3 regions of the Promicromonospora sp. NPDC059942 genome follow, and region 1 is predicted to be linked to each of the others. Evidence: riboswitches for the same ligand, from Rfam matches in the RefSeq annotation. Region 1 holds a riboswitch; each other region holds the start of a gene.
What was found. Region 1 has a riboswitch for thiamine pyrophosphate ahead of ACFV9Q_RS21535 (thiamine ABC transporter substrate binding subunit). Riboswitches for the same ligand answer to the same signal wherever they lie in the genome.
Positions count from the first base shown of each region.

Region 2: it holds a riboswitch for thiamine pyrophosphate, as region 1 does, so the genes downstream of both, thiM (hydroxyethylthiazole kinase) here and ACFV9Q_RS21535 (thiamine ABC transporter substrate binding subunit) in region 1, are expected to answer to the same signal.
Region 3: it holds a riboswitch for thiamine pyrophosphate, as region 1 does, so the genes downstream of both, ACFV9Q_RS03415 (YkoF family thiamine/hydroxymethylpyrimidine-binding protein) here and ACFV9Q_RS21535 (thiamine ABC transporter substrate binding subunit) in region 1, are expected to answer to the same signal.

Region 1 is NZ_JBHWLR010000015.1:6,133-10,371, forward strand. Features, by position in the region: gene cysT (sulfate ABC transporter permease subunit CysT) at 1-18, shown strand, start outside; gene ACFV9Q_RS21515 (sulfate ABC transporter permease) at 11-835, shown strand; gene ACFV9Q_RS21520 (sulfate/molybdate ABC transporter ATP-binding protein) at 855-1,808, shown strand; gene moaC (cyclic pyranopterin monophosphate synthase MoaC) at 1,841-2,311, opposite strand; gene ACFV9Q_RS21530 (DUF4235 domain-containing protein) at 2,332-2,613, opposite strand; TPP riboswitch at 2,651-2,756, shown strand; gene ACFV9Q_RS21535 (thiamine ABC transporter substrate binding subunit) at 2,752-3,825, shown strand; gene ACFV9Q_RS21540 (ABC transporter permease) at 3,915-4,239, shown strand, end outside.
Region 2 is NZ_JBHWLR010000009.1:158,823-163,061, reverse strand. Features, by position in the region: gene thiD (bifunctional hydroxymethylpyrimidine kinase/phosphomethylpyrimidine kinase) at 1-127, opposite strand, end outside; gene thiE (thiamine phosphate synthase) at 283-987, opposite strand; gene thiM (hydroxyethylthiazole kinase) at 984-1,817, opposite strand; TPP riboswitch at 1,807-1,904, opposite strand; gene ACFV9Q_RS16435 (GNAT family N-acetyltransferase) at 1,959-2,555, opposite strand; gene ACFV9Q_RS16430 (TetR/AcrR family transcriptional regulator) at 2,552-3,160, opposite strand; gene ACFV9Q_RS16425 (aldo/keto reductase) at 3,286-4,239, shown strand, end outside.
Region 3 is NZ_JBHWLR010000002.1:196,810-201,048, reverse strand. Features, by position in the region: gene ACFV9Q_RS03425 (ATP-binding cassette domain-containing protein) at 1-1,108, opposite strand, end outside; gene ACFV9Q_RS03420 (ECF transporter S component) at 1,098-1,724, opposite strand; gene ACFV9Q_RS03415 (YkoF family thiamine/hydroxymethylpyrimidine-binding protein) at 1,721-2,377, opposite strand; TPP riboswitch at 2,436-2,544, opposite strand; gene ACFV9Q_RS03410 (ABC transporter substrate-binding protein) at 2,705-3,808, shown strand; gene ACFV9Q_RS03405 (ABC transporter permease) at 3,805-4,239, shown strand, end outside.

The DNA of each region.
Region 1 (4,239 bases):
GTGGCCCGCCGTGGCTGAGCGCCGCAGGGACCGCCCGGGCCCCGTCACCTACCTGCTGCGGATCGTGGTGATCGCCTATCTCGCCCTGCTGGTCGTCTGGCCGGTGGCACTGGTGGTCACCAACACGTTCGCCAACGGCATGGACGCGCTGAACCGGGTGTTCGCCGACCCGGGCACCGTGGCCGCGCTCCAGCTCACCGTGGTGGCCGCCCTCGCCGCGACGGTGCTGAACACCCTGTTCGGGGTGAGCGTCTCGCTGCTGCTGGTGCGGGCCGAGTTTCCCGGCAAGCGCGCACTGAGCGCGCTGCTGGACCTGCCGCTGTCCGTGTCGCCGGTCGTGGTGGGCCTGGCGCTGGTGCTCGTGTACGGCGGGCGGAACGGGTGGTTCGGTCCGGCGCTGGAGAGCTGGGGGCTGACGGTGGTCTTCGCGCTGCCGGGGATCGTGCTGGCCACGGCCTTCGTGTCGTTGCCGCTGGTCGTGCGCGAGGTCGTCCCGGTGCTCCGGGAGATCGGTACCGAGCAGGAGGAAGCCGCTGCCAGCCTGGGCGCGAGCACCTGGCAGACGTTCTGGCGGATCACCCTGCCCAGCATCAAGTGGGCCCTGATCTATGGCGTGGTCCTCACGCTGGCCCGGTCCCTGGGCGAGTTCGGCGCGGTCAAGGTGGTGTCCGGCAACGTGCTGGGCCAGACCCGGACGGCGACGCTGGCGGTCGAGGAGCGGTACCTGAACTTCGACCAGGAGGCGGCCTACGCCATCGCGTTCCTCCTGGCGAGCGTCTCGGTCCTGGCCATCGTCATCGTCTTCGTGCTGCGAGCCGTCGGCTCGCGGCGATGAACCTGGAGAGCAGCAGCACATGAGCATCGAAGTGTCGGGTGTCAGCAAGCGGTACGGCGACTTCGTCGCCCTCGCGGACATCGACCTGACCATCCCCACCGGCGGGCTCACCGCGCTGCTGGGACCCAGCGGCGGCGGAAAGACCACGCTGCTGCGGATCATCGCGGGGCTGGAGGACGCGGACGGCGGATCGGTGGTGATCGAGGGCGTCGAGGCCACCGACCTGCCGGTCCAGAAGCGCAACGTGGGCTTCGTGTTCCAGCACTACGCGCCGTTCAAGCATCTGTCCGTGGCGCGGAACGTCGCGTTCGGGCTGGAGGTGCGCGGCCGCTCTCGGGCCGAGACCCAGGCCCGGGTCGCCGAGCTGCTCGACCTGGTGCACCTGTCGCAGTTCGCGCACCGGTTGCCGTCCCAGCTCTCGGGCGGCCAGCGCCAGCGGATGGCACTCGCGCGGGCGTTGGCGATCCAGCCCACGGTGCTGCTCCTGGACGAGCCGTTCGGAGCGCTGGACGCCAAGGTGCGCAAGGAGCTGCGCGACTGGCTGCGGCGGCTGCACGACGAGGTCAACGTCACCACGGTCTTCGTGACCCACGACCAGGAGGAGGCGCTCGAGGTCGCCGACGAGATCGTCGTGATCAACGAGGGGCGCATCGAGCAGATCGGCTCCCCGGAGGAGCTGTACGACAAGCCCGCCAACGACTTCGTGATGGGCTTCCTGGGCCCGGTCACCCGGCTCGGCGGCAGCCTGATCCGGCCGCACGACATCGACGTGGTGCGCACCCCGGGCACGCCTGGGACGACGGCGGGCGTGGTCACCCGGGTGCTCCGCGTCGGGTTCGAGGTGCGGCTCACCGTCCGCACGGAGCAGGACGAGGCCGTGCTGATCACCCTGACCAGGACGCACGCGCGCGGGATAGCGGTGGGCGACGACGTGTGGATCGCGCCGACCGAGGGCGCGCCGTCGTCCCCGTGAAGTCCGGGCGCCGGCGAGTCGGCGGACAGCGATCAGGCCTCGCGCACCCAGTCGCCCGACTTGCCGCCCGTCTTGCGCTCCAGCCGCACGTCCGCGAGCGAGACCGACTTGTCCAGGCCCTTCACCATGTCGATCACGGCGAGGCCGGCGACCGCGACGGCGGTGAGCGCCTCCATCTCGACGCCGGTGCGGTCGGCCGTGCGGACGGTCGCGGTGACGACGACGCCGTCGTCCGTCACCTCGAGGTCCACCGCCGCGCCGTGCACGCCGATCACGTGAGCCAGCGGCAGCAGGTCGGGCGTCTTCTTGGCCGCGGCGATGCCCGCGACGCGCGCCACCGCGAGCACGTCGCCCTTGGGCACGGCGCCCTCGCGCAACGCCTGGACGACGGCGGGGGCGCAACGGACGAGGCCCGAGGCGGTCGCCGAGCGGACGGTCGGCTGCTTGGCGGTGACGTCGACCATGCGGGCCTGGCCGCGGTCATCGAGGTGCGTGAAGCTCACGGCACCAGGGTGTCATGCCCTCACACGGCGCTGCGCCGTGCGGCGATGCTCAGGGCCGCACGGTGCGCGCCCTTGGCGGCGAGGCGCTTGGCGAAGACCGCGGTGCCGGCGGCGACGGCCGCGAACACGGTCGCCTGCAGCAGGTCCAGCTCCGGGTCGTCGGGCTTGTTGGGCGCGTCGTTTCCGGTCACGCCCTTCCAGATCATGCTGACGGCCTTCTGGGCGACCCAGCCGGCCGCGATCGTCAGGGCAAGGGTGCCGACCTTCTCGCCGAGTGTCTGTTCCGTCTCAATCTGGGCCATCTCTACACCGTAGCCCTCGACGGCCGACTAGGCTGCATGGAAACGACAGGGGAGCGCCCCGATGGCGCTGAGAGTGCGGAGAGCCGCAGACCCTTGAACCTGATCCGGTTGACACCGGCGGAGGAAGTCGGAGGCACGATGTCGCGTCTTTCCGGTGCCCACGGGGGCACCATCCCTACTGCTGCGGCCGCGCTGTCCGTGGCCCTGCTGCTCGCCGGGTGCTCCGGCGGCTCCGGATCGGGCGACGACGCGTCCGGCACCGGCGACCCGGGGACCGTCACCCTGGTGACCCACGACTCCTGGGCGCTCGACGAGAAGCTGATCGACCAGTTCGAGCAGGAGTCCGGCACGACGGTCGAGGTCAGCGCCGCGGGCGACGCGGGCACGCTGGTGAACCAGCTCGTGCTGACCAAGGACGCCCCGCTCGGCGACGCCGTGTTCGGCATCGACAACACGTTCGCCTCCCGCGCGCTGGAGGCCGGCGTGGTCGAGGAGTACACGCCCGCGGACCTCCCGGAGGGTGCCGAGCAGCTCGGCGGGGCGCTCACGCCCGTCGACCAGGGCGACGTCTGCGTGAACGCCGACGAGGCCTGGTTCGAGGAGTCCGGCCTGGAGGTGCCGACGACGCTGGAGGACCTCGCCGACCCGCAGTACAAGGACCTGCTCGTGGTGACCAACCCGGCGACGTCGTCCCCGGGGCTCGCGTTCCTGCTGGCGACGATCGGGGCGTTCGGCGAGGACGGGTTCGAGGACTACTGGGCCTCGCTCGTGGACAACGGCGTCAAGGTCGCCGACTCGTGGGAGGACGCGTACTACGTCGACTTCTCCGGGGCGGGCGAGGGCGGCGAGCGGCCGCTCGCGCTCTCCTACGCGACGTCGCCCGCGTTCACGGTGAGCGAGGACGGCTCGGAGTCGACGACGAGTGCGCTGCTGGAGACCTGCTTCCGGCAGGTCGAGTACGCGGGCGTGCTCGCCGGGTCCGACAACCCCGAGGGCGCCCGGGAGCTGGTCGACTTCCTGCTCACGCACGACGTCCAGGCCGCCCTGCCCGAGTCGATGTACATGTACCCGGCCGACGCGGCCGTGGAGCTGCCCGCCGACTGGCGGAAGTTCGCGCCCCAGGCCGACGCCCCGTTCGAGGTGGACCCGGCCGACGTGAGCGAGCACCGCGACGAGTGGATCGAACGGTGGACCGAGACCGTCGTGGGCTGAGCCGGAGGCGCAACGCAGGGTGGGGGCCGAGGAACGAGGCACCCGCCCGGAGTGGAGCCGCAGGTTCAGCCCACAAAAGGCGGAGCTTGATGAGGCACGGGCTCCGGCCCGCGCCCCTGCTCTGGGGGGTGGCGGTCGCCGTCCCCCTCGGCTTCCTCGCGGTGTTCTTCGCGTGGCCGGTGGCGGCGCTCGTGGTCCGCGGGTTCGTGCCCGACGGCGTGCTCGACCTCACCGGTTTCGTCGAGGTGCTGACCCGCCCGCGCACGTGGCGGCTCGTGGGGCTCACCCTCACCCAGGCGGTGCTCGGCACGGCGTTCTCCGTGCTGCTCGGCCTGCCGCTCGCGTACCTCCTGTACCGGCGGTCGTTCCCCGGGCGCAGCCTCGCGCGCGGGCTGGTGACCGTGCCGTTCGTGC
Region 2 (4,239 bases), on a different contig from region 1:
TCGTGGACTGCGCCGTCAGCCCCGTGAGCACCGCGCAGCCGTAGCCGCCGAGCGCCGCGAAGGTCTTCAGGTCGGCCTGGATCCCGGCGCCGCCGGACGGGTCCGACCCCGCGATGGTCAGCGCCACGACGGGATGGCCGGGCGGGCGGACGCGCGGGGCGGCGGCATCGCGAGCGGCGGCCTCGGCGGGACGTGCTTCGCCGGGGCGGGCGACGTCGCCAGGACCCGCTTCGGTGGGGAGCGCAACATTCCCGACCTGCGCCGCGGCCCGTGCGGACGCGCTCACGAGACCTGTCCCGTCGTCGCCCCCGAGCGCACGCCGGAGCGATCCTCGGCCCGCGCCGCCGCCCAGGCCAGCGCGAGCTCCCGCGCCGCGGCGGCCGGGTCGGCCCGGCCGCAGACGGCGGAGACGACGGCGCTGCCGGCCGCACCGGCGTCGTGCAGCGCGTCGACGTCGTCCGCCCGCAGCCCGCCGATCGCTACGCACGGCAGCGACGCGGCGGCCGTGACGACGCCGAGCCGGGCGAAGCCGATCGCCGGCCGCGCGTCGGACTTGGTCAGGGTGGGCCGCACCGGGCCCACGCCGAGCAGGTCGACGGTGCCGGCCGGCAGCTCGCCCGCGGCCCGCGCCTCCTCGGGCGTGCTGACGCTCAGCCCGAGGTGCCGGTCCGGGCCCAGCAGCCGGCGCGCGGAGACGGGGTCGAGGTCGCGCTGGCCCACGTGGGCGCCGTCGGCGTCGATCGCGAGCGCCACGTCCACCCGGTCGTCGACCACGAGCGGTACCCCGAGCGGCCGCAGCAGGGCGACCAGCGTGCGGCCGAGGTCCACCAGCTCGCGGGTGGTCGCGCCCGGGTCGCGGAGCTGGACGGCGGTCACGCCGCCGTCGACCGCCGCGCCCACGGTGGCGACGACCCCGGCGGGGCCGCCGCACTGCTGGGTGTCGGTGACGAGGTAGACGGACGGGTCGAGGCGGACGCGGGCGCTCACGCCTCGGCCCGCGCCGGCTCGTGCCCGGTGGCGGGCTCGTTCACCAGCCCGGCGCCGAACCCGACGGCCTCGGGGTCGACGTCGAACACGCGGTCGACCAGCTCGACGGCGAAGCTGCCGGGTGTGGTCGATGTGGTGCGGTCGGCGGCGACGCAGAGCCAGGCGGTCGCGGCGGTCGCGGCGAGCAGGCGGTCCTCGGTGACGGCGGAGCACGCGGCGACCAGCGCGCCGAGCGAGCAGCCGACGCCGGTCACGCGCGTCATCAGGGACGTGCCCGCCTGGACGCGCACGACGCGCTCGCCGTCGGTGATCAGGTCGGACGCGCCGCTGACGGCGATCACGGCGCCGGAGGACCGGGCCAGGCGCAGGGCGACGTCCCGCACGCCGTCGGGCGTGTCGAGGGAGTCGACGCCCCGGCCGCCGGCGCCGCCGGCGAGCGCCTGGATCTCGGACGCGTTGCCGCGGACGACGGCGGGGCCGCGCCCGAAGAGCTCGGCAGCGAGGCGGGTGCGCAGCGGCAGCGCGCCGATGGCCACGGGGTCGAGCACCCAGGGCACGCCCGCGGCGGTGGCGCCGTCGACGGCGGCGCGCATGCCGTCGGCCTGGCCGCCCTCGACGGTGCCGAGGTTGATGAGCAGGCCCCCGGCGACGCCGGCGAGCACGGGCGCCTCCTCGGGGTCGGCGACCATGGCCGGTGCCGCGCCGGCGGCGAGCAGCACGTTGGCGGTGAAGTTGGTGACCACGACGTTGGTCACGCAGTGCACCAGGGGTGCGGTGTCGCGCACCGCGGTGACGACCGACGCGACGGCGTCGGGCAGGACGGAGCCCATGAGGCGTTCCCTTCGCTAGCACTACCTAGATCAGGTTCCACGGGTGCATCTCAGCCGGGCTGATGCCCGGCGCCCCGCGCCAAGTGGGCCCACCCTAGCCGCGGACGACGTCCGCCCGAAACCGTCGCGGCGGGCGGGGTGCTAGCTCGGGCCGGTCGCGTTCCACTCGCTCGCGAGCACGCCCATGACGACGTCGTCGTGGTAGCGGCCGGCGTGGAAGACGGCTTCCCGGCGTCGTCCCTCCACCACGAACCCGCACCGTTCGTAGGCGCGTCGCGCGTCGGTGTTGAAGCCCCAGACGCTCAGCTCGACGCGATGCAGGTTCATCTCCTGGAAGGCATACCGGAGCAGCACGCGGACGGCGTCCGACCCGTACCCGTGCCCGGTGTGCTCGGGTCCGAGGATGATGCCGAGGGTGCCCGTGCGCTGCGGAAGGGTCGCCCCGTGAAGGGTGACGTGCCCGACGAGGCGGCGGTCCTCAAGGGTCTCGACGCTGAGGCCGACCGCGCCCGGGTCGGTGTTGGCGCTCCACGCGCGGAACAGGTCGGCGGCCGTCCCGGCGGGCCGCGGGCGCACGGTGGGCTGCTGCAGCGGCTGCCACTCGGTCTCCCGCCACCACCGGTCCAGGTGCGGCAGGTCGTCCTCGGCGAGGGGGCGCAGCCGGACGGCGCGGCCGAGCAGCAGGCCGCGACCGTAGTCCCGGGCACCTTCGCTGCTGGTGAGGCCGCCCTCCGTCACGCGCGGTCGCCCCCCTGGCCTGCGGAGTCCTGGCCCGCGCCGTACCGCAGCCCGTCGACGAGCAGGTCGAGCATGCGCCGGCCGTGGTCCGGCTCCTCGTCCTCCATGGGCAGCGACAGCTTGGACACGGCGTACAGGAGGTCCTGGGGGCTGACGACGGCGCGGACGGCGCCGGCCGCGACGGCGGCGTCGAGCAGCGAGCCGAGGGCGGGGCCGAGCCGCCCGATGAAGTAGGCGGGCAGCGCGTCGAACGCCGGGTCGCCCGAGTGCAGCGCCGAGGCGAGCCCGCGCTTGGTCACCAGGAACTGGGTGTAGCGGTGGAGCCACTTCTCGAGCGCGACGACGGGCGGGTGCTCGGCGGCGAGTTTCGGCGCGGCGTCGGCGGTGGCGTCGACCTCGGCCTGGAACACGGCCTTGACCAGGTCGGACCGCTTGGGGAAGTGGCGGTAGAGCGTGCCGACGCCGACGCCGGCCAGGTCGGCGATCTCCTTGGCGGGCGCGTCGACGCCCGACGTGCCGAAGACCTGCTTGGCGGCGTCGAGCAGCGCGTCGATGTTGCGCTGCGCGTCGCGGCGCAGGGGCCGCTGCTCTGTGTGCTGGGTCACTTTTCTCCATGGTCTCTTGCTAACCGGAACGGCTTTCCATATGGTTCTGGAAGAGCGTTCCGCTTAGCTCCAGAGTACGGCACCGCGGCGACGCCCACCAGACCTCTCGACCCCAGGAGGGCCCCATGCAGTACCGCAGCCTCGGCCGGACCGGCATCAAGGTCAGCCCCTACGCGCTCGGCGCGATGATGTTCGGCGCGATCGGCAACCCGGACCACGACGAGTCGGTCAAGATCATCCACAAGGCCCTCGACGCCGGCATCAACTTCATCGACACGGCCGACGCCTACTCCCGAGGCGAGTCCGAGGAGATCGTGGGCAAGGCACTCAAGGGCCGCCGCGACGACGTCGTGCTGGCCACCAAGGTGCACCTGCCCATGAGCGACGACCCCAACCACCGCGGCAACTCGCGGCGCTGGATCATCGCCGAGGTGGAGAACTCGCTGCGCCGCCTGGGCACCGACCACATCGACCTGTACCAGATCCACCGGCCCGACCCGGACACCGACGTCGAGGACACGCTCGCCGCGCTGACCTATCTGATCAACTCCGGCAAGGTGCGGGCCATCGGCTCGTCCACCATGCCCGCCGCCGACATCGTCCAGGCGCAGTGGGTGGCCGAGCGGCGGGGCCTGGAGCGGTTCCGCACCGAGCAGCCGCCGTACTCGATCCTGAACCGCGGCATCGAGCGCGACGTCCTGCCGGTCGCCCAGCAGTACGGCATGGGCACCCTCGTGTGGAGCCCGCTCGCCGGGGGGATGCTCACCGGCAAGTACCGCAAGGGCCGCGCCAGCGACGCCCACCGGGCCCAGTTCGGGTTCGCGCACCTGCAGGACGAGCGGCGCCTCGACGTCGTCGAGCAGCTCATCCCCGTCGCGCAGGACGCCGGGATCCCGCTGAACCACCTCGCGATGGCGTTCGCGATCGCGCACCCGGGCGTCACCTCCGCGATCATCGGCCCGCGCACCATGGAGCACCTCGACAGCGCGCTCGCGGGCGCCGAGGTCAGCCTGAGCGACGAGATCCTCGACCGGATCGACGCCATCGTGCCGCCCGGCACCGACATCGGCCGCCTCGAC
Region 3 (4,239 bases), on a different contig from region 1:
ACCCGCCGTCGGACGCGGGCACGGCGTCGGACGCGGACTCGCCGTCGGACGCGGGCACGGCGCCGGACGCGGGCCCGCCGTCGGACGCGGACCCGCCGTCGGACGCTGACCGGGCGCCCGGCGCGCCGTCGTCCCGGCCGAGCTCCCGCAGCAGCCGCGCCGCCAGCGACTCGCCCGCGAAGTGCGCTTCTACCCAGTCATCGGGCCCGGAATCAGGCTGTTTTCGGGCCCAATGACTGGGTAGAAGCGCACCCTCGGATCGCGTCCCCGCCTCGCCCAGGAGCGCCCGGAGCTCCAGGTCCAGCGGGAGCCAGCAGCCCTCGCCCACGAGCTCGCGCAGCACGGGCACCGTGAGGTCGCCGACGGCGACGTCGTGCCGGACGCGCCCGTCGCTGCCGAGCACGATCCAGCGCTCCGGGAGCGCCTCGACCCCGGCATCGCCCGCGAGCTCGTCGAGGCGGTGCTCCACGAGCACCCAGGCGGCGCCGGTCTCCCGCCGCACCACGTCGAGGGCGCGCCGCACGGCGTCGATCCCGTCGGCGTCGAGCATGGAGGTCGGCTCGTCGAGCAGCAGCAGGCGCGGCGACGGCGCGATGGCCGCCGCGAGCGCCACGCGCTGCAGCTCGCCGCCGGACAGCTCCGCCGTCGCCCGTCCGGCGAGGCCCGAAGCCCCGGCCCGGTCGAGCGCGGTGCGCACGGCCGGCCCGATGAGGCCGGGGTCGACCGCGAGGTTCTCCAGCGGGAACGCGACCTCGTCGAGCACGTCGGGGAGGCAGACGCCGGACTCGGGGTCCTGCCCGACGACGCCCACGACGTCGGCCAGCCCCGCGATCCCCGCGCCGGCGACCGGCCGGCCCACCACGTGCACGACGCCGTCCACCTGCGCGTGCACGGCGTGCGGGACCGCGCCGTGCAGCATCCGCAGCAGCGTCGACTTGCCGGAGCCCGACGGGCCGAGCACGAGCACGCCCTGCCCGGCCTCGATCCGCAGGTCGACGGGGCCCACACCGTCGCCGGTGCCGTAGACCGCCTCCAGGCCGGCGGCCTCGACGACGGTCGCCCCGACGACGGCGGCCCCGACGACGGCGGCGGTGACGTCAGCGCTCACGGCGCGCCACGGGCCCGCGCAGGGCGGCGTCCGCCCGGCCGATCGCGAACTCGTCGAGCACCCCGGTGCCGTGCAGGCGGTCGACGATCACCTTGGCGAGCAGGCCGCCCAGCACGAGACCGGAGACGAGCTGCATGCCGAGGCGCAGCGCCAGGATGTCCTGCCCGTACCAGCCGAACCGGAACGCGGACCACACGAACACCAGCCCCGCGCCGAGCAGGCCCGAGAGTGCATACACGCCCCACCCGAACCGGCGGTAGCGGGTCAGCGCGAACGGGAGCTCGCTGCCGGCGCCCTGGATCGCGGCGGCCACCAGCAGGAGCGGCCCGACCGGGGAGCCCAGGAACACGACCTCGACGACGGACGCGATCACCTCGGCGATGATCCCCACGAACGGCTTGCGGATGATCGCGACGGCGATCGGCGCCACCAGGAGCCAGCCGCCCAGCAGCACGTGCTGCGCCAGGTCGCCGGCCGGTCCCATCGCCACCGCGAGCCCGTTCCACGCCTGCACGAGCGCCCAGTACAGGAACCCGAACACCACGCCCAGCATCACCATGAGCACGATGTCGCGCAGCGGCAGCCGCGCGCGGCGGCGCTCCGACGTCCCGCTCATCGGGCGCCGCCCGCGTGGCTCGGGCTGTTCACCGAGAGGGTGAGGTGGCTGGTGACGTGCTGCACCGTGCGGCCGGCCAGGACCCAGCCGGCGAAGGCGCTGGCGAGCACCCGTCCGGCGTCGCCCTCCAGGCGGGTGACGAAGTGCTGCGAGCCGCGGAACGTCCCGTTCTCCTTGGCCAGGTCGATCGCGGCGTAGATGTCGCGCATGTGGTCCGGCGTGACGTCCGCGCGGACGTCGTCGGCCAGCGGGTACAGCGCCCACTCCGCCGTGACGAAGCGGCCGGTGTCGCGGCCCTGCGGCACCTCGGTGACGCGCGGGCCGGCCCCGCCGGGCAGCTCGCAGGCCACCTCGCCCGGGCAGCCCCGGGACAGGTGCACGGTGATCGCCGCGTGCCTGCCCGACGCCGCGATCCCGGCCGTCAGGTCGGTCACGTACCGCAGCAGGTCGGCCTCGGCGCCGCCCACGTAGGTGCTCACGTCGCCGGTCTCGACGACCAGCCCCGTGGTGTCGGCCTGCCGCAGCGCGCCCAGGATCACGTCGACGTAGTCGTCCGACATCACCGCCGCGGTGATCCGCGCGCCGACGCCGAAGCGCATCGGGTCACCGCGCAGCTCGGCGGTGTCGTCGGTCGTGGTGGCGTGGTCTGCCATCGGGGTGCTCCCTGTCCGTCGGATCTCCGTCGGCACAGGAGGACGGGGACCCTACGGCCCCACGTCCTGAGTCGCTTCCTGCGCCGGCATGATCCGGGTCAGGTTCAACGGTCGGAGTTCGAGTACTCCCTCTCAGCCCGGCATACCGGACTCCCGTGCACTGCGCCCACCGTAACAGCACGCATCGCACCACCTGGACATTCCGCCCGGGCGCCCCCAAGTGTCCGCATAGTGAGAGCAATCGCCCAGGCTCTGGTCAAGCCCGGGACGCGCACCTATACCTCGCGGTCGTCAGGAGACACCCGGCCCCGACGATCGGACGCCCTCATGCCCCTCCGCACACCCGCCAGAGCGGCCTCGCGCCGCCCGACGAACCACCGCACCGCCGCCGCTGCCGTCGCCCTCTTGCTCCTCGCCTCCGGCTGCGCCGTCGGCGCGCAGGCCGACGACGACGGCGCTGGCAACCTCTCCCCCGACGCCGCGCTGCCCACCGAGGTGCCCGCGGGCACCACGCTCGCAATCGGCGACCCCACGACGCAGAAGGCCTTCGAGCTCGCCGGCGACGCGATCGACTCGGACTTCGACTTCGAGATCGAGTGGGCCAACATCTCCGGCGGCCCGCAGACCATCGAGGCGTTCAACGCGGGGGTGCTGGACATCGGCGCGGTCGCCGAGATCCCGCCGATCCACGCGGCCTGGACCGGGCTCGACGTGCAGATCTACGCCTCGCAGTACCGGGAGGACTGGGCGGAGCACCCCGTCTACGAGCTCGCCGGCGCTCCCGGCGTCGAGCTGGCGGACCTGTCCGACCTGCGCGGCAAGCGGATCGCGTTCAGCCCCGGGCAGGCCCAGGGCGCGCTCGTCCTGAAGTCCCTGCGGGAGGCGGGGCTCGGTCAGGACGACGTCGAGCTGGTCGAGCTGCCGTCCACGGGCGACGTGTATCCCACGGCGCTGGCCGCCGGTGAGGTCGACGTCGCCCCGGTCGGCGGCACCGCGCTGCTGCGCTACCTCGACAAGTACGCGACCGACGGCGCGACGTCCCTGCGCCACGGCCTGCGGGACGACCCGAGCCACCTCTACGGCCCGACCGACGTGGTGCGCGACCCCGCCAAGGCGGCCGCGCTGCGCCAGTACGTCACCGCCTGGGCCCAGGCACGGGTCTGGATCTACGAGCACCCCGAGATCTGGAAGGAGAAGTACTACGTCGAGGACCAGGGGCTGACCGAGGACGACGCGCAGTACCTCATCGACACCGCGGCCCGGCCCGAGGTCCCGGCGGACCTCACCGACGGGATCGAGCGCACCCAGGACACGATCGACCTGCTCGCCGGTGAGCTCGACCGGCCGGAGCTGCGCGCCGCCGACCTCTTCGACGAGCGGTTCGGTCCCGTCGCCGGCGAGGCCGCCGAGCAGGCGTGGAGCACGTCGTGACCGCCGTCGTCCAGGCCCGGCCGGCCGCCGCCGCCGGGCGGCCGGCGACCGCGCCGGGGGCCGACGTCCGCCCGGGGATCCGCCGCCTCGGCCTGCGCAAGCCGGTGCCGCTGGCCGCCGGCTCCGGCATCGCGCTGCTCCTGGCGGTCTGGGCCGCAGGCTCGGCCACCGGGCTCATCGACCCGCGGGTGCTCTCGGCCCCGTGGACCGTGGTGACCACCGCCGTCGACCTCGCGGTCGACGGCAACCTGCTGGAGAACCTGGGCGTCTCGCTGGCGCGGGCCGCCCAGGGCCTGCTCTGGGGAGTGCTGGTGGGGGTCGTCCTCGCCCTGCTCTCGGGACTGAGCCGCGTCGGTGAGGCCCTGCTCGACGGGCCGATCCAGGTCAAGCGCGCCGTCCCGAACCTCGCCCTGCTGCCGCTGCTCATCCTG